Regions from separate parts of the Frigoribacterium sp. CFBP 13707 genome, predicted to be linked through region 1. Evidence: predicted binding sites of a transcription regulator. Region 1 holds the regulator's gene; the other holds the start of a gene.
The links. Region 1 encodes HrcA, which represses chaperone genes, less so after heat shock. Its sites were predicted from a motif close to TTNGCACTCGNNNNNNNCGAGTGCNAA; they were not measured.
Positions count from the first base shown of each region.

Region 1 (7,597 bases):
AACAAGATCGACCTGCCCGCGGCCGACCCCGACAAGTACGCGGCCGAGCTCGCGAGCCTGATCGGCGGCGACCCCGCCGACGTCCTCCGCGTCAGCGGCAAGACCGGCATGGGCGTCGAGGAGCTCCTCGACCGCGTGGTCGACCGCATCCCGTCGCCGGTCGGCGTCGCCGACGCGTCGCCGCGAGCGATGATCTTCGACTCGGTCTACGACAGCTACCGCGGCGTCGTCACCTACATCCGGATGATCGACGGCACGCTGCACCCTCGCGAGAAGGTGCAGATGATGTCGACGAAGTCGACGCACGAGATCCTCGAGATCGGCGTCTCGTCGCCGGAGCCGGTGCCGAGCGCGGGGCTCAGCGTCGGCGAGGTCGGGTACCTCATCACCGGCGTGAAGGACGTCCGACAGTCGAAGGTCGGCGACACCGTCACGACCCACGCGAAGCCGGCCACCGAGGCGCTGCCGGGCTACACCGAGCCGCTCCCGATGGTGTTCTCGGGCCTGTACCCGATCGACGGCAGCGACTACCCCGACCTCCGTGAGGCGCTCGACAAGCTGAAGCTCTCCGACGCGGCGCTGGTCTACGAGCCCGAGACGTCGGTGGCCCTCGGCTTCGGCTTCCGCTGCGGGTTCCTCGGCCTGCTGCACCTCGAGATCATCACGGAGCGGCTCGAGCGCGAGTTCGGCCTCGACCTGATCACGACGGCGCCGAGCGTGGTCTACGAGGTCACGGCGGAGGACGGCAAGACCGTCACCGTGACCAACCCCAGCGAGTTCCCCGGCGGCAAGATCGCCAGCGTCCGCGAGCCGATGGTGAAGGCCGCCATCCTCGCCCCGAAGGACTACGTCGGCGTGATCATGGAGCTGTGCCAGCAGCGCCGCGGGTCGCTGCTCGGCATGGAGTACCTCGGCGAGGACCGCGTCGAGATCCGCTACGCGATGCCGCTCGGCGAGATCGTCTTCGACTTCTTCGACAGCCTCAAGTCGAAGACGGCCGGCTACGCGAGCCTCGACTACGAGCCCACCGGCGAGCAGGAGGCCGACCTGGTCAAGGTCGACATCCTGCTGCAGGGCGAGCAGGTCGACGCCTTCAGCGCCATCGTCCACCGCGACAAGGCCTACGCCTACGGCGTGCTGATGACCGGGCGCCTCCGCGAGCTCATCCCGCGCCAGCAGTTCGAGGTGCCCATCCAGGCCGCGATCGGCGCGCGGATCATCGCGCGCGAGAGCATCCGCGCGATGCGCAAGGACGTCCTCGCCAAGTGCTACGGCGGCGACATCACCCGCAAGCGCAAGCTGCTCGAGAAGCAGAAGGAGGGCAAGAAGCGCATGAAGACCATCGGTCGCGTGGAGGTCCCCCAGGAGGCGTTCATCGCCGCCCTCTCCGGCGACACGGAGAAGAAGGACAAGAAGTAGCCCCATGCGCCGAGCCACCCACACCGAGACCCGGACCACCTACGGCGAGGTCGGGGCCACCCAGGCCGCCGACCTGATGCAGTACCCGCCGGTCGGCTTCACCCCGGTCGAGTACCGCACCCGGGTGGGCCACGGCGACGCGCGCTTCGAGGCGGCCTGCATCGCCGCCCTGACCTGGAAGATCCAGGAGCGCAGCGGCATCACGGTGCGCGTCGACGGCGTGCCGCCCGCCGACGACACCGGCTACGTGCCGGTGACGTTCGACGAGTCGGGCGAGCCGGTCGACCCGGCGCACTGGAGCGAGGAGCGCCCCGACGAGTCGCGCTACGCGCCCGACGGCACGCCCTTCCTCACGGCCGGCACGACCGCGACGCTCGTCATCTCTGCCTGGGGCCGCCAGGTGGAGGCGCCGGTGCGGGTCGTCTACGTCGTCGACGAGCCGAAGCGCAAGGGCTTCGCCTACGGCACGCTCGAGGGCCACCCCGAGAGCGGAGAAGAGAGCTGGATCGTCGACCAGACCGACGACGGCTCGGTGTGGCTGACGATCCGTGCCTTCTCGCGCCCGAGCACGTGGCGCTGGCGCCTCGTGTCGCCGTTCATGAAGCGCACGCAGACCCTCTACACGAAGCGCTACCTCCAGGCCCTGAGCCAGAACGACGAGACCGGCGACGCGAGCGAGACCGTGCCGAGCGTCGACGACGTCGACCTCGCGGCCGCCGCCGAGGCCGCGGCGGACGACGAGGAGTCGCGCCGTCACGGTCCCGACGAGGTCCGCGACGTGCGTCCGGGCCACTGACGGTGCCCGGAGCCCTCCCCGTCGCCGACCCGGCCCCCGCCGACGGAGCCCTGCCCGCCTCCGTGGTCGAGGGCGTCGCCGACCGCGACCTCGGCGTCTACCTCCACGTCCCGTTCTGCCGTGTCCGCTGCGGCTACTGCGACTTCAACACCTACACGGGCGACGAGCTGCGCGGGGCCCGTCGAGACGACTACGCCTCGCAGGCGGTGGCCGAGGTCGCCCAGGCCGGCCGTGTGCTCGAGCGGGCGGGCCTGCCGCCGCGCCGCGCCTCCACCGTGTTCTTCGGCGGTGGCACCCCGACGATGCTGCCGCACACCGACCTCGCGACGATGCTGCACGCCGTCGTCGACACCTGGGGGCTGGAGGCGGGGGCCGAGGTCACGACGGAGGCAAACCCGGACAGCGTCGACGCGGAGTACCTGCGCGCCCTCGCGGCCGCCGGCTTCACCCGCGTCAGCTTCGGCATGCAGTCGGCCGTGCCGAGCGTGCTGGCGACGCTCGAGCGCACCCACGACCCCGAGCGGATCCCGCTCGTCGTGGCCTGGGCGCGGGAGGCCGGCCTCGACGTCAGCCTCGACCTCATCTACGGCACGCCGGGCGAGACCCTCGACGACTGGACGAGGTCGCTCGACGTCGCGCTCGCCCAGGAGCCCGACCACCTCTCGGCCTACGCCCTGATCGTCGAGGACGGCACGAAGCTCGCACGGCAGATCCGCCGCGGCGAGGTCGCCCAGCCCGACGACGACGCGGCCGCCGACATGTACGAGCTGGCCGACGCCCGCCTGGCCGAGGCCGGCTACGACTGGTACGAGGTGAGCAACTGGTCGAGGGGCGTCGAGCACCGGTCGCGCCACAACCTGTCGTACTGGACGGGCCAGGACTGGTGGGGCGTCGGGCCCGGTGCGCACAGCCACGTTGGCGGCGTCCGCTGGTGGAACGTCAAGCACCCGGCCGCCTACGCCCAGCGGATGACCGCGGGGGAGTCGCCCGGGGCGGGGCGGGAGACCCTCGACGACGAGACGCGCCGGGTCGAGCGCGTGCTGCTCGCCGTCCGCACCCGGGACGGCCTGCCGACGAGCGACCTCGACGCGACGGGCCGGGCGGCGGTCGCCGGGCTCATCGCGGACGGCTGGATCGACGGCCGCGCCGCCCTAGCAGGCCGTGTCGAGCTGACGCGCACCGGGCGCCTGATGGCCGACGCCGTCGTCAGCCGGCTGCTCCCGGCGTGACGCGAGGCGCGCCTCCCCGGGGGAGACGCGCCTCGGTGGGTGCGGCGACGCTGTCGCGCCGGCGGGCTACGCCTTGATGAACTCGATCGTCAGCGGGTACTTGTAGTACTCGCCCTTGTTCGCGGCCAGGGCCGCGAGGATGCTGAAGACGAGGATGACGATGGCGACGGCGGCCGAGATCAGGTAGCCGACGAGCACGATCCAGAGCAGGGCACCGACCACGCTCGCGATCGTCATCGTGATCTGGAAGTTGAGCGCCTGACGCGTGTGCTCCCGGATGAACGGACCGCGGTCCTTCAGCACGAGGTAGCCGACGAGCGCCGGGATGAACCCGAACAGGATCCCGCCGACGTGGATCAGCGTCGACCAGAGCTTCTCGTCCTCGGGGCGGAGGGGCTGGCCGGCCTGCTGGTAGCCGGCACCGCCGCCCGGGGCCTGCTGCCCCCAGGGCTGCTGCTGGCCGTAGGGCTGCGGGCCGCCCTGCGGCGCCTGCTGGCCGGGTGCCTGCTGGCCGTACGGCGGCGGGCCGGGCTGGCCGGCCGGGCCGCCCTGGCCGGGCTGCTTGGCGTAGGGGTCGTGCGGCTCTGCGGGCGGGGTGTCGGTCATCTGCTCACCTGGTTCGTCGTGGTCGGAGGTGACGGCCTCCCGCCCTGGAGGGGTCGGTGCCCGAGGGCGTCGACCGGACCGCGCGGTCCGGTGTCCGTCACGCCGAGCATAGGACAGGGAGGCGCGGCGCGAGTAGGTGCCGCCAGGCCGGTGGCGTAGCATTGGCAGTCTGGTACGGCGAGTGCCAGCCGGTCCGTGTCGACGCCCCCGGGGCGCGGCGGGCCCGTGGTGCGATGAGGAGGTGTGCGGTGGTCTCGGAACGAGGGCTCGAGGTGCTGCGCGTCATCGTGCACGACTACGTCGCCTCCCGCGAGCCCGTGGGCTCGAAGTCCATCGTCGAGCGGCACCAGTTCGGCGTCTCCGCCGCGACGATCCGCAACGACATGGCCCTCCTCGAGGAGGAGGAGCTCATCGCGGCCCCGCACACCTCGAGCGGCCGCGTCCCCACCGACAAGGGGTACCGCCTCTTCGTCGACCAGCTCGCCGACCTCCGCCCGCTCAGCGCCGCGCAGCGCCAGGCGATCGAGACCTTCCTCGGCGACTCCACCGACCTCGACGAGGTCCTCGGCCGCACCGTCCGCCTGCTCAGCCAGCTGACGAACCAGGTCGCCCTCGTCCAGTACCCCTCCTTCTCGCGGGCCCGCGTCCGCCACGTCGAGCTCGTCAGCCTCGCCGAGCGCCGGGTCATGACGGTGCTCATCACCGACACGGGCCAGGTCGAGCAGCGGGTCGTCGAGCTCCCCGCGCCGGTCGACGAGTCCTTCCTCGGCGAGCTGCGCTCCTCGCTCAACGCCCTCGTCGGCGGGGCTGCCCTGAGCGCCGCCGCGACCGCGCTGGCCGACCTGCCGGCACAGCACCCGCCCGAGCGCGCGGCCACCGTCGGGCTCCTCGTGGCGAGCCTCGTCGAGCAGCTCGCCACCGGCCGCCAGGACCGCCTGGTCATGGCGGGCGCGGCGAACCTCGTCCGCATCGGCGACGACTTCAGCGGCAACCTCTACCCCGTCCTCGAGGCCATCGAGGAGCAGGTGGCGCTGCTCCGGCTCTTCGGCGAGATGCAGCTCGACGCCGTCGACGTCGCCGCCAGCATCGGCCGCGAGAACGAGTCGTTCGGGCTCTCGCAGGCGTCCGTCCTCGCGAGCGGCTACTCGTCGTCGGGCAGCGAGATCGCCCGCCTGGGCGTGCTCGGCCCGATGCGCATGGACTACTCCACCAACATGGCGGCGGTCCGGGCGGTCGCCCGCTACCTCTCGTCCCTGCTCTCCGAGCGCTGACGAGGGCCGGCGCCGGCCTGCGGCCCCGACCACCGACTCCACCCCCAGACACGACACACGACCAGCAGACATCCCACCCAGACATCCGCCCCGCGGCCCCCGCGGAGCGCAGACGCACACCAGAGGCAGACGAGAACCAGTGGCAGATCATTACGACGTGCTCGGAGTCGACCGCTCGGCGACCCCGGAGGAGATCAAGAAGGCGTACCGCCGGCTCGCCCGCGAGCTGCACCCCGACGTGAACCCCAGCCCGGAGGCGTCCGAGCGGTTCAAGGACGTCACGCACGCCTACGACGTGCTCAGCGACCCCCAGCAGCGGGAGCGCTACGACCTCGGCCCCCAGACCGGCTTCGGCGGGGGCGGCGGCGCCGCGGGCTTCGGCGACATCTTCGACGCCTTCTTCGGCGGCGGGGGAGGCGGGGGTCAGCGCCAGGGGCCGAGGTCGCGTCGCGAGCGCGGCCAGGACGCCCTGCTCCGCCTCGAGGTCGACCTGGAAGAGATCGTCTTCGGCACGCAGCGCGACATCGAGGTCGACACCGCAGTTCTCTGCGAGACCTGCTCCGGGTCCTGCTGCGCGCCCGGCACCTCGCCCCAGACCTGCGACATCTGCCACGGCTCGGGCCAGATCCAGCGCCAGGTCCGCTCGCTGCTCGGCAACGTCATGACCTCCAGCCCCTGCGGCACCTGCCGTGGCTACGGCACCGTCATCCCGAACCCGTGCCCGACCTGCCAGGGCCAGGGCCGCGTCCGCGCCCGCCGCACCATCCCCATCGACATCCCCGCGGGCGTCGACACCGGCCTCCGCCTCCAGCTGCCCGGGCAGGGCGAGGTCGGCCAGGCCGGCGGCCCGAACGGCGACCTGTACCTCGAGGTCAAGGTCCGCCACCACGAGACCTACAGCCGCAACGGCGACGACCTGCTGGCGACGCTCGAGGTGCAGATGTCCGACGCGATCCTCGGCACCGAGACGACCCTCGACGGCCTCGACGGCGCGGTGGAGATCGAGCTCAAGCCGGGCACCCAGAGCGGCGACGTGCTGACCGTCCGCGACCGCGGGGTCACGAAGCTCCGCGGCACGGGCCGCGGCGACCTCAAGATCGGCGTGCAGGTGGTGACGCCGACCAAGCTCAGCCACAAGGAGCGCGAGCTGATCGAGAAGTTCGCCGCCGGCCGTCGCGAGCAGGCGCCCGAGCTGTCGCAGTTCCAGCAGGGCCTGTTCGGCAAGCTGCGCGACCGGTTCCTCAACTTCTGATCGTGGCGCACTTCTACCTGGTCGACGACCTGACGGAGGCGGTGGCCGGCTCGACCGTCACGGTCACCGGCGCCGAGGCACGGCACGCCGTCACCGTCAGCCGGGTGCGGGTCGGCGAGCAGCTCACGCTCGGCGACGGCCGCGGCACGGTCGTGCGGGGCGAGGTGACCGAGGCGACCGGCGACCGGCTGTCGCTGGTGGCGGCGACCGTCACCGCGCATCCTCGGCCCGGCGTCCGGATCGCGCTGGCCCAGGCCCTCGCCAAGGGCGACCGCGACGAGCTCGCCGTCCAGGCCGCGACGGAGCTCGGCGTCGACGAGGTCGTCCCCTGGTCGGCGTCGCGGTCGGTGTCGCGCTGGGAGGGTGCCAAGGTCGCGAAGGGCACGAGCCGCTGGCGCGCGATCACCCGCGAGGCGACGAAGCAGGCGATGAGGCCCTGGGCGCCCGAGGTGCTCGACCTCGCGACGACGAAGCAGCTCGCGGCCCGCACGGCGCTCGGCCCGGTGCTCGTGCTGGAGCCCACGGCCGACCGCGCGCTCTCCGCGGTCGACCTCCCGCCCGAGGGAGGCGCGGGCTCGGTCGTCACGGTGGTGGTCGGCCCCGAGGGCGGCGTCTCGCCCGCCGAGCTCGCCCTCTTCGTCGACGCGGGCGCCACGCTCGCGAGGCTCGGCGACAGCGTGCTGCGGACCTCGACGGCGGGCCCGGCGGCCCTGGCCGTCCTCAGCGTGCGGCTCGGTCGCTGGTAGGCGGCCCCGTCGTCGACGTCGGGCCGGTGTCACCGGCCGCCGGTACGATGAGCGGCATGTCCGACGACCAGACCAGCCAGGCCCCCGGCGGCTCCGACCAGCCGTCCGTCTTCAGCCGCATCGTCGCGCGCGAGATCCCGGCCGACATCGTCTTCGAGAACGAGCGGGTCATCGCGTTCCGCGACGTCGAGCCCAAGGCTCCCGTCCACCTGCTCGTCGTCCCCAAGACCGAGCGGTGGCACGACGTCGCCGAGCTGGCCGCGGGCGACCCCGCGCTG
Region 1 covers NZ_JACYVL010000002.1:650,342-657,938, forward strand. The annotation lists gene lepA (translation elongation factor 4) at 1-1,419, shown strand, start outside; gene IFT45_RS06745 (DUF1990 family protein) at 1,424-2,215, shown strand; gene hemW (radical SAM family heme chaperone HemW) at 2,218-3,444, shown strand; gene IFT45_RS06755 (DUF4870 domain-containing protein) at 3,511-4,050, opposite strand; gene hrcA (heat-inducible transcriptional repressor HrcA) at 4,299-5,321, shown strand; gene dnaJ (molecular chaperone DnaJ) at 5,461-6,573, shown strand; gene IFT45_RS06770 (16S rRNA (uracil(1498)-N(3))-methyltransferase) at 6,576-7,319, shown strand; gene IFT45_RS06775 (histidine triad nucleotide-binding protein) at 7,376-7,597, shown strand, end outside.

Region 2 (7,597 bases), on a different contig from region 1:
GCGACGAAGGCGGCCGTGCACTCGTTCACGCAGAGCCTCCGGGTGCAGTGGGCCGACACCCCGCTGCAGGTCGTCGAGCTCGTGCCGCCCGCGGTGCAGACGACCCTGATGGGCCAGTCGGACGACCCGAACGCCATGCCGCTCGACGAGTACCTCGACGAGACGATGCGCGTCCTCACCGAGCAGCCCGACGTCGAGGAGGTCCTGGTCGACCGCGTCCGCTTCCTCCGCGACGCCGAGGCGGAGGGGCGGCACGCGGACGTGCTGCGCGTGCTCAGCGCGCACTGACGCGGCGCCGGCTCGCCCCGGGCCTCGGGGCGGCGGTCCGCCTCGTCGACGGGGGAGGCCCCGGGGAGGCGCGGGCCGCCTCCCCGGGACCGCGTACGATCGGTGCGTGATCCTGGCCATCGACACCTCCGCCGGCTCGGCCGTCGCCGTGGTCGACCGCGACGGCGGCGTGCTCGCCGAGTGCGCGGTCGCCGACACCCGGCGGCACGCCGAGGTGATCGGCACCCTGATCGACGAGGCCCTCCGGGCCGCGGGCGTCGAGCCCTCGCGCCTGAGCGCGGTCGTCGCCGGCGTCGGCCCCGGGCCGTTCACCGGGCTGCGGGTCGGCATCGTCGCCGCGCGCGCCTTCGCCTTCGGCGCCGGGGTGCCCTGCCTCGCGGTCGGCAGCCACGACGCGGTCGCCTTCGAGCGGCTCTCGGCGGAGGCCGGGCGCGACGTCGCCGAGGCCGGCGGCCGCCTCGACGCGCCCCTCGTCGTCGTCACCGACGCCCGCCGCCGCGAGGTGGCCTGGAGCGCGTGGGCCGGGCTCGACGACGACGGCCTGCCCGTGCTGCTCGACGGGCCCGCGCTGGTGCGCCCGGCCGACCTCGACGACGCGACGGGCGCCTCCTCGGGGTCGCCCCGCACCGACCCCGACGCGACCGTGGTCTCGGCGGCGGCCCTCGGCATGCTCGCCGAGCGCCTGTTCGAGCACGGCCGCGCCTTCGCGGCGCCCGAGCCGCTCTACCTCCGCGAGCCCGACGTGACGCCCTCGGCAGGGCCGAAGCCGGTCGGCCGGTGAGCTGGCGGCTGCGCCGGGCCGACGTCGACGACCTCGACGCGGTCATGGCGATCGAGACGTCGGTCTTCGCCACCGACGCGTGGTCGCGGAGCGGCATGGCGCACGAGCTCGCGTCGCGCGACGGCTACTACCTCGTCGCCACTCCCGAGGCCGACGACACCGTCGTCGAGGGTTACGCCGGGCTGCTCTCGCTGCCCGGGGCCCCCGACGCCGACGTGCAGACCATCGCGGTCGTCCCTGCCGCGCGCGGCCGCGGCCTGGGGCGCACCCTGCTGACCCAGCTCGTCGCCGAGGCCCGGCGGCGCGGCGCCCGCGAGGTCTTCCTGGAGGTGCGAGCCGACAACCCGGGAGCGCAGCACCTCTACGAGACCGCCGGCTTCGAGGCCATCGCCGTCCGCCCCCGCTACTACATGCCCGACGGCGTCGACGCCGTCGTGATGCGCCTGACCGTTCCGCCGACCGAGACCCGGCCGGCCGCGACCGAGAGCGAGCCGACCCCGTGACCGCCACCACCGCCTCCCCGGCACCGTCCGTCGCGCCCGCAGCCGCGTCCGGCGACTCGGGCCCGCTCGTGCTCGGCATCGAGACCAGCTGCGACGAGACCGGCGTGGGCATCGTGCGCGGCACGACCCTGCTCGCCAACGTCATCTCGTCGTCGATGGACGAGCACGCCCGGTACGGCGGCGTCGTGCCCGAGGTCGCGGCCCGCGCCCACCTCGAGGCGATGGAGCCGGCCCTGCGCGCCGCGCTCGCCGAGGCCGACGTCACCCTCGACCAGCTCGACGCGATCGCCGTCACGAGCGGCCCCGGTCTCGCCGGGGCCCTGATGGTCGGCGTCGGCGCGGCTAAGGCCCTCGCGCTCGCCACCGGCACGCCGCTCTACGCCGTCAACCACCTCGTGGGCCACGTCGGCGCCGACGTGCTGCGCGAGGACGGCAGCGACCTCGAGCTGCCGACGATCGCGCTCCTCGTCTCGGGCGGCCACACCTCGCTGCTGCACGTGCGCGACCTCGTCGACGACGTCGAGCTGCTCGGCGAGACCATCGACGACGCTGCGGGCGAGGCCTTCGACAAGGTCGCCCGCCTGCTCGGCCTGCCCTACCCCGGCGGGCCGCAGATCGACCGGGTGGCCGCCGAGGGCGACCCCGCGGCGATCCGGTTCCCGCGCGGGCTGACCCTCCCGAAGGACCTCGTGCGGCACCGGTACGACTTCTCGTTCTCGGGGCTGAAGACCGCGGTCGCCCGTTGGGTCGAGCGTCGTCGCGACGAGGGGCTCGAGGTGCCCGTGGCCGACGTGGCCGCGAGCTTCCGCGAGGCCGTCGCCGACGTGCTCCTCACGAAGGCCCTCGCCGCGTGCGCCGACCGGGGCGTGCCGCGGCTGCTGCTCGGCGGCGGGGTCGTCGCCAACGCCCGGGTCCGCGCGCTGGCGGCCGAGCGCTGCGCGGCGGCGGGCGTCGAGCTGCGCGTGCCCCCGCTCTCGCTCTGCACCGACAACGGGGCGATGATCGCCGCACTGGGGGCCCAGCTGGTGGCCCGCGGTCACGCGCCCTCGCCGCTCGACTTCGACGCCGACTCGACGCTGCCGGTCACCGTGGTGCAGGCGGTCTGAGCCGGGGCCGCTGCCGGTAGCATCGAGCGGACCAGACCACCGGCACGAGCCGGGCGCACGACGAGGAGACCACGGGACATGACCGACCAGTACCCGGCCCCCCAGGGCCAGCCGCAGAAGGACAGCTACGGCACGCCCTCCGGCCAGCAGCCGCCGGCCTACGGCGCCCCCGTCGGCCAGGGCTACAGCGCGCCCGGCGGCCCGGGCTACGGCCCGGCGCCCCGCAACAGCCTCGCGCTGATCGCCCTCATCCTCGGCATCGCGGGCTTCTTCACCGGCGTCGCGAGCATCGCCGCGATCGTCGTCGGGCACATCTCGCTCAGCCAGATCAAGAAGACGGGCGAGGAGGGGCGCGGCATGGCGCTCTGGGGCACCATCCTCGGCTACGTCGTGCTGATCGGCGGCATCCTCCTGGCCGTCGGCTTCGCCGTCCTCTTCGGGGCGCTCGCCAGCTCGGGCCAGCTCGACTACTCGACGTACTGAGGCGACGCCCACGGGCTTCATGGCTGCCTCATCGGAGGCGTCGATACGATGACGGGGTCCACGCCGACGGCATGGGCCCCGTCGTCCGTCCGGTCCACCTCGGCCGGGGCGACACCGCACGGCACCGCACCTGATCTGCGACACCGCACCGCGACTCCACCGATGCTCCGCCGCCCGCACGCGAAAGGCTCCTGATGGCCACCGACGACACCACCCCCGAGCAGTCCGGGCGCGCACCGCAGTCCGCTGACGCGCCGCAGTCCGAGCCGACGCAGGCGCCGACGCCTCCGCCCGCGCCCGCGGGCGACCAGCAGTCGCCGCCGCTGCCGCCCACCTCCTTCCCCGGCGCCGCGTCCCAGCCCGCCGCGCGCCCCGCCCACGACCCGTTCGTCGCCCCGGGGCAGACCCCGGCCCCGCAGCGGTCGTCGTTCGCGGCGCCCCAGCCGGGCTCAGCGCAGGGCGGTGCGCCGTCGGCGCCGTACGGTGCCCCGGCACAGGGGCAGGGCGCTCCGCAGTCGGCGCCCTACGGTGCGCCGGCGCAGGGTGCCCCGCAGTCGGCTCCCTACGGGGCCCCCGCGTCCGCGCCGTACGGTGCTCCTCAGCCGCCCCGGCCCGGCTACGCCGCGCCGTCCGGCCCGGCGGCACCCGGCCAGCCGGGCTCGCAGCAGTACGGGCAGCAGCCGCAGCAGGGGCAGTACGGGCAGCAGCCGCCGCAGCAGGGCCCGTACGGTCAGCCGCAGCAGCCCGGCCCCTACGGCCAGCCGCAGCCGGGCCCGTACGGTCAGCCCCCGCAGCAGTACGGCCAGCCGCAGCAGCAGTACGGCCAGCCCTACGGCGCCCCGCAGCCGCAGCAGCCCTACGGCTCGCCCTACGCCCCCTACGCCTCGGCCGGGCCCACCAAGCCGTCGAGCGTGCTCAGCCTGCTCGCGATGATCGGGTCGATCTTCGGCGCGTTCATCACGATCCTCGTCGTCACCTTCGGGGCCGGCATCATCTTCTCGATCGCCGGAGTGGTGCTCGGCCACATCGCCCAGAAGCGCGAGCCCCGTTCGCGCGGGTTCTGGCTGACCGGCCTCATCGTCGGCTACGCGGGCATCGCCCTCGCGATCGTCGTCTGGATCGGCTGGGCGACGTTCTTCAGCACCGTCGCCGACAGCAGCTACTACGGGTACTGACCCGAGGCGGTCCGGCGGCGGTGCTCGCCGCCCGGCCCGCGCCTCCTGACGACCTCGGCCGTCGCACCCCGGTGCGGCGGCCGTCGTCGTGTCGGGTCAGACGCGTTCGCAGAGCAGGGCCGTGTGCCGCCCGGCGACGCGCGTCAGCACCAGCGTCGCTGAGCCGGTGCCCTGCAGCGACAGGCGCTTGCGGAACGCGGCGGGGTCGACGTCGACCCCGCGCTTCTTGATCTCGAGGCGGCCGACGCCCCGGGCGCGCAGCTCGCGCTTGAGGGTCTTCTCGTCGAGGGGCAGGGCCTCGACCACACGGAAGACCTGGGCGAAGGGCGTCTCGACCGGCGTGTCGGAGGTGAGGTAGGCGATGTCGCGGCTGACCGTCCGGGCGCCGAGGCTCCGGGCGAGGTCGCCGATCAGGCGGGCCCGGATGACGGCGCCGTCGGGCTCGTAGAGCCACTCGCCGAGGTCGCCCACCTCGACGTCGTCGGAGTCGGCGGGCGCGGTGAGCTCGGCGGTGCCGGAGGCGGTGACCACGAGGGCGGACCGCCCGACGCCGGGCCGCGCGAGCGCCCCGAACCAGACCCCGAGCTCGACGACCTCCCGGTCGACGGAGATCCACTGGCACTCCGCGTCGGCGGGCAGCAGCTCGCGGTCGATGCCGGGGCCGAGCTTGACCCCGGTCGGGCGGTGCTCGGCGTGCCCGAAGGCGACGTCGAGCGAGGGCGACCAGTCGGCCGGGTCGGCGAGGCGCTTGGTGCCGCTGTGGCCCGCCGTGCGCCGGGCCGGGTCGAGGAAGACGGCGTCGACGCCCGCGAGGTCGACGTCGGCGGCGTCGGCGTGCTCGACGCGGGCGCCCGACCAGGGGGCGAGGTTGTACGCGGCGACGGCGGCGGTGACCTCGTCGCGCTCGACCGCGAGCACGTCGAGCTCGAGGGCGGCCAGGGCCATCGCGTCGCCCCCGATGCCGCAGCCGAGGTCGGCGACCCGCCGGGCCCCGGCGGCGCGGAACCGGCCGGCGTGCCGGGCGGCCACGGGGAGGCGCGTGGCTTGTTCGAGGCCCGCCTCGGTGAAGAGCATGCGGCTGGCGAAGTCGCCGAACTTGGCGACGGCACGGCCCCGGAGCCGGGCCTGGCTCAGCACGGCGGCGACGAGCGCGGGGGAGTGGCCCTGCTTGCGGAGCGCCGCGACCGTGCCGACGACGTCGTCGTCGCTCCGCCGCGCCGGCAGCGAGTCGAGCAGCCGGAGCCCCTCGGGCGAGAGGATCTCGAGCAGCTCGGTGGTGTCCATGGGCTCCAGTCTCGCGCATCGACGCCGTGCCGCTGGCACTCGTGTTGACCGAGTGCCAGCGGGCCCCTACAGTTGTTCCTGGCACTCGCACGTGGTGAGTGCCACCCCACGTTCTACGAAGTTCCGAGAAAGCAGAGGTCAACCGTGTCGGTCTCCATCAAGCCGCTCGAAGATCGCATCGTCATCCAGCAGGTCGAAGCCGAGCAGACCACGGCTTCCGGCCTCGTGATCCCCGACACCGCCAAGGAGAAGCCCCAGGAGGGCGAGGTCGTGGCGGTCGGTCCGGGTCGCATCGACGACAACGGCAACCGCGTCCCGCTCGACGTCGCCGTCGGCGACAAGGTCATCTACAGCAAGTACGGCGGAACCGAGGTCAAGTACGACGGCCAGGACTACCTCGTCCTCTCGGCCCGCGACGTGCTCGCCGTCATCGTCCGCTAGTCGGTCGACACCCTGCTCCACCCGGAGGCCCCCGCCACACGGCGGGGGCCTTCGTCGTGCGCGGGCGGCGCGAGACGGGGCGCCGTCCCGTCGAGGCGCTGTGCGGGCCGCCCGTGCGCGAGATCGGCAGGAGCGGCACGGTCCACGGCAGCACCGGGCCGGTCGGCGACGGGGGCTCGCCCTAGAGTCGTGACGTGACCGACGACCGTGCCCGCGCCTCCTCCGCCCCCGTCGAGCCCGTCGGCCCCGCCCGGCCCTCGGGCCCGGCCGAGCGAGCCGGCTCCGGCCTCGCCTACGCGGTCAGCGCCTACGGCCTGTGGGGCGTGCTGCCGATCTTCTTCCTTCTCATGTCGCCCTCGGGGCCGTTCGAGATCGTCTCGTGGCGCATCCTCTTCTCGCTGGCGTTCTGCCTGGTGCTGCTCGCCGTCACGCGCGGCTTCCAGGCCTTCCTGGCGCTGCTGCGCCAGGGCCGCGTCGTCGCGCCGATGGCGCTCGCGGGCGTGCTCATCGTCGTCAACTGGACGACCTTCATCGTCGCGACGCTCGCCGGGCACGTCGTCGAGGCGGCCCTCGGCTACTTCATCAACCCGATCGTCACCGTCCTGCTCGCTGTCGTCGTGCTGCGGGAGCGCCTCCGGCCCGCCCAGTGGGCCGCCATCGGCCTCAGCGCCGTCGCCGTCGTCGTGATCGCCCTCGGCACCGGCGGCGTGCCGTGGGCGTCGCTGATCATGGCGTTCTCGTTCGGCGCCTACGGGCTCGTCAAGAAGCAGATGGGCGGTCGCGTCGACGCCGTCAGCGGCCTGACCCTCGAGACGCTCGCGGTCGCGCCCGTCGCGGCGGTCGCCCTCGTCGTGATCGCGGCGACCGGCGTCGACGGCGGCGTCGTGTTCGGCTCGGTGAGCCTGCTGCACACCCTCACCGTGATCAGCTCGGGCGTCGTGACCGCGGTCCCGCTGCTGCTCTTCGCGGCCGCCGCGCGACGGCTGCCCCTCGCGACGATCGGGCTCACCCAGTACCTCGCGCCCGTGCTGCAGTTCGTCGTCGGCGTCGTCCTGCTCCACGAGCAGATGCCGACCAGCCGCTGGGTCGGCTTCGCGATCGTCTGGGTCGCCCTCGTGGTGCTGACCGTCGACATGGTGTCGGCGAGCCGCCGGGCACGGCCGCGGCCCGCCGTGGCGTGACGTCCGTCCGGGGCCCGCACCGCGCCTCCTGAGGGCATGTCACGAATTGCTAACGAAACCCCTGAGTGACGACCAGAACACGCGCCGGAAACAATCGAGCCCTAGTTTCTTCTCAATCGCGAGGACCGTCTGCCTAGTGGCGGTCCGGCTGCACGCGCTTCCAGAAAGGGACCACGGATGATCCGATCCACCAAAGGGCTGAAGGCTCTGGCGCTCGCAGGAGCCGCCTCCGTCCTCCTCGCCGCTTGTTCGTCCACCTCGACGCCCAGCGACGACACCTCCTCGTCGAGCGCGTCGGCGTCGGCGAAGACCGACCCCGCTGCCGCCTGCGAGGCGCCCAGCAGCCCCAGCCAGG
Region 2 covers NZ_JACYVL010000001.1:725,847-733,443, reverse strand. The annotation lists gene IFT45_RS03270 (SDR family NAD(P)-dependent oxidoreductase) at 1-288, shown strand, start outside; gene tsaB (tRNA (adenosine(37)-N6)-threonylcarbamoyltransferase complex dimerization subunit type 1 TsaB) at 395-1,069, shown strand; gene rimI (ribosomal protein S18-alanine N-acetyltransferase) at 1,066-1,572, shown strand; gene tsaD (tRNA (adenosine(37)-N6)-threonylcarbamoyltransferase complex transferase subunit TsaD) at 1,641-2,678, shown strand; gene IFT45_RS03250 (DUF4190 domain-containing protein) at 2,757-3,161, shown strand; gene IFT45_RS03245 (hypothetical protein) at 3,356-4,336, shown strand; gene IFT45_RS03240 (class I SAM-dependent methyltransferase) at 4,433-5,620, opposite strand; gene groES (co-chaperone GroES) at 5,765-6,061, shown strand; gene rarD (EamA family transporter RarD) at 6,256-7,242, shown strand; partial or broken gene IFT45_RS03225 (ABC transporter substrate-binding protein) at 7,420-7,597, shown strand, end outside.
Region 2: groES (co-chaperone GroES) is a predicted target of HrcA. The motif match lies at 5,653-5,679, and genes of this name have one in related genera.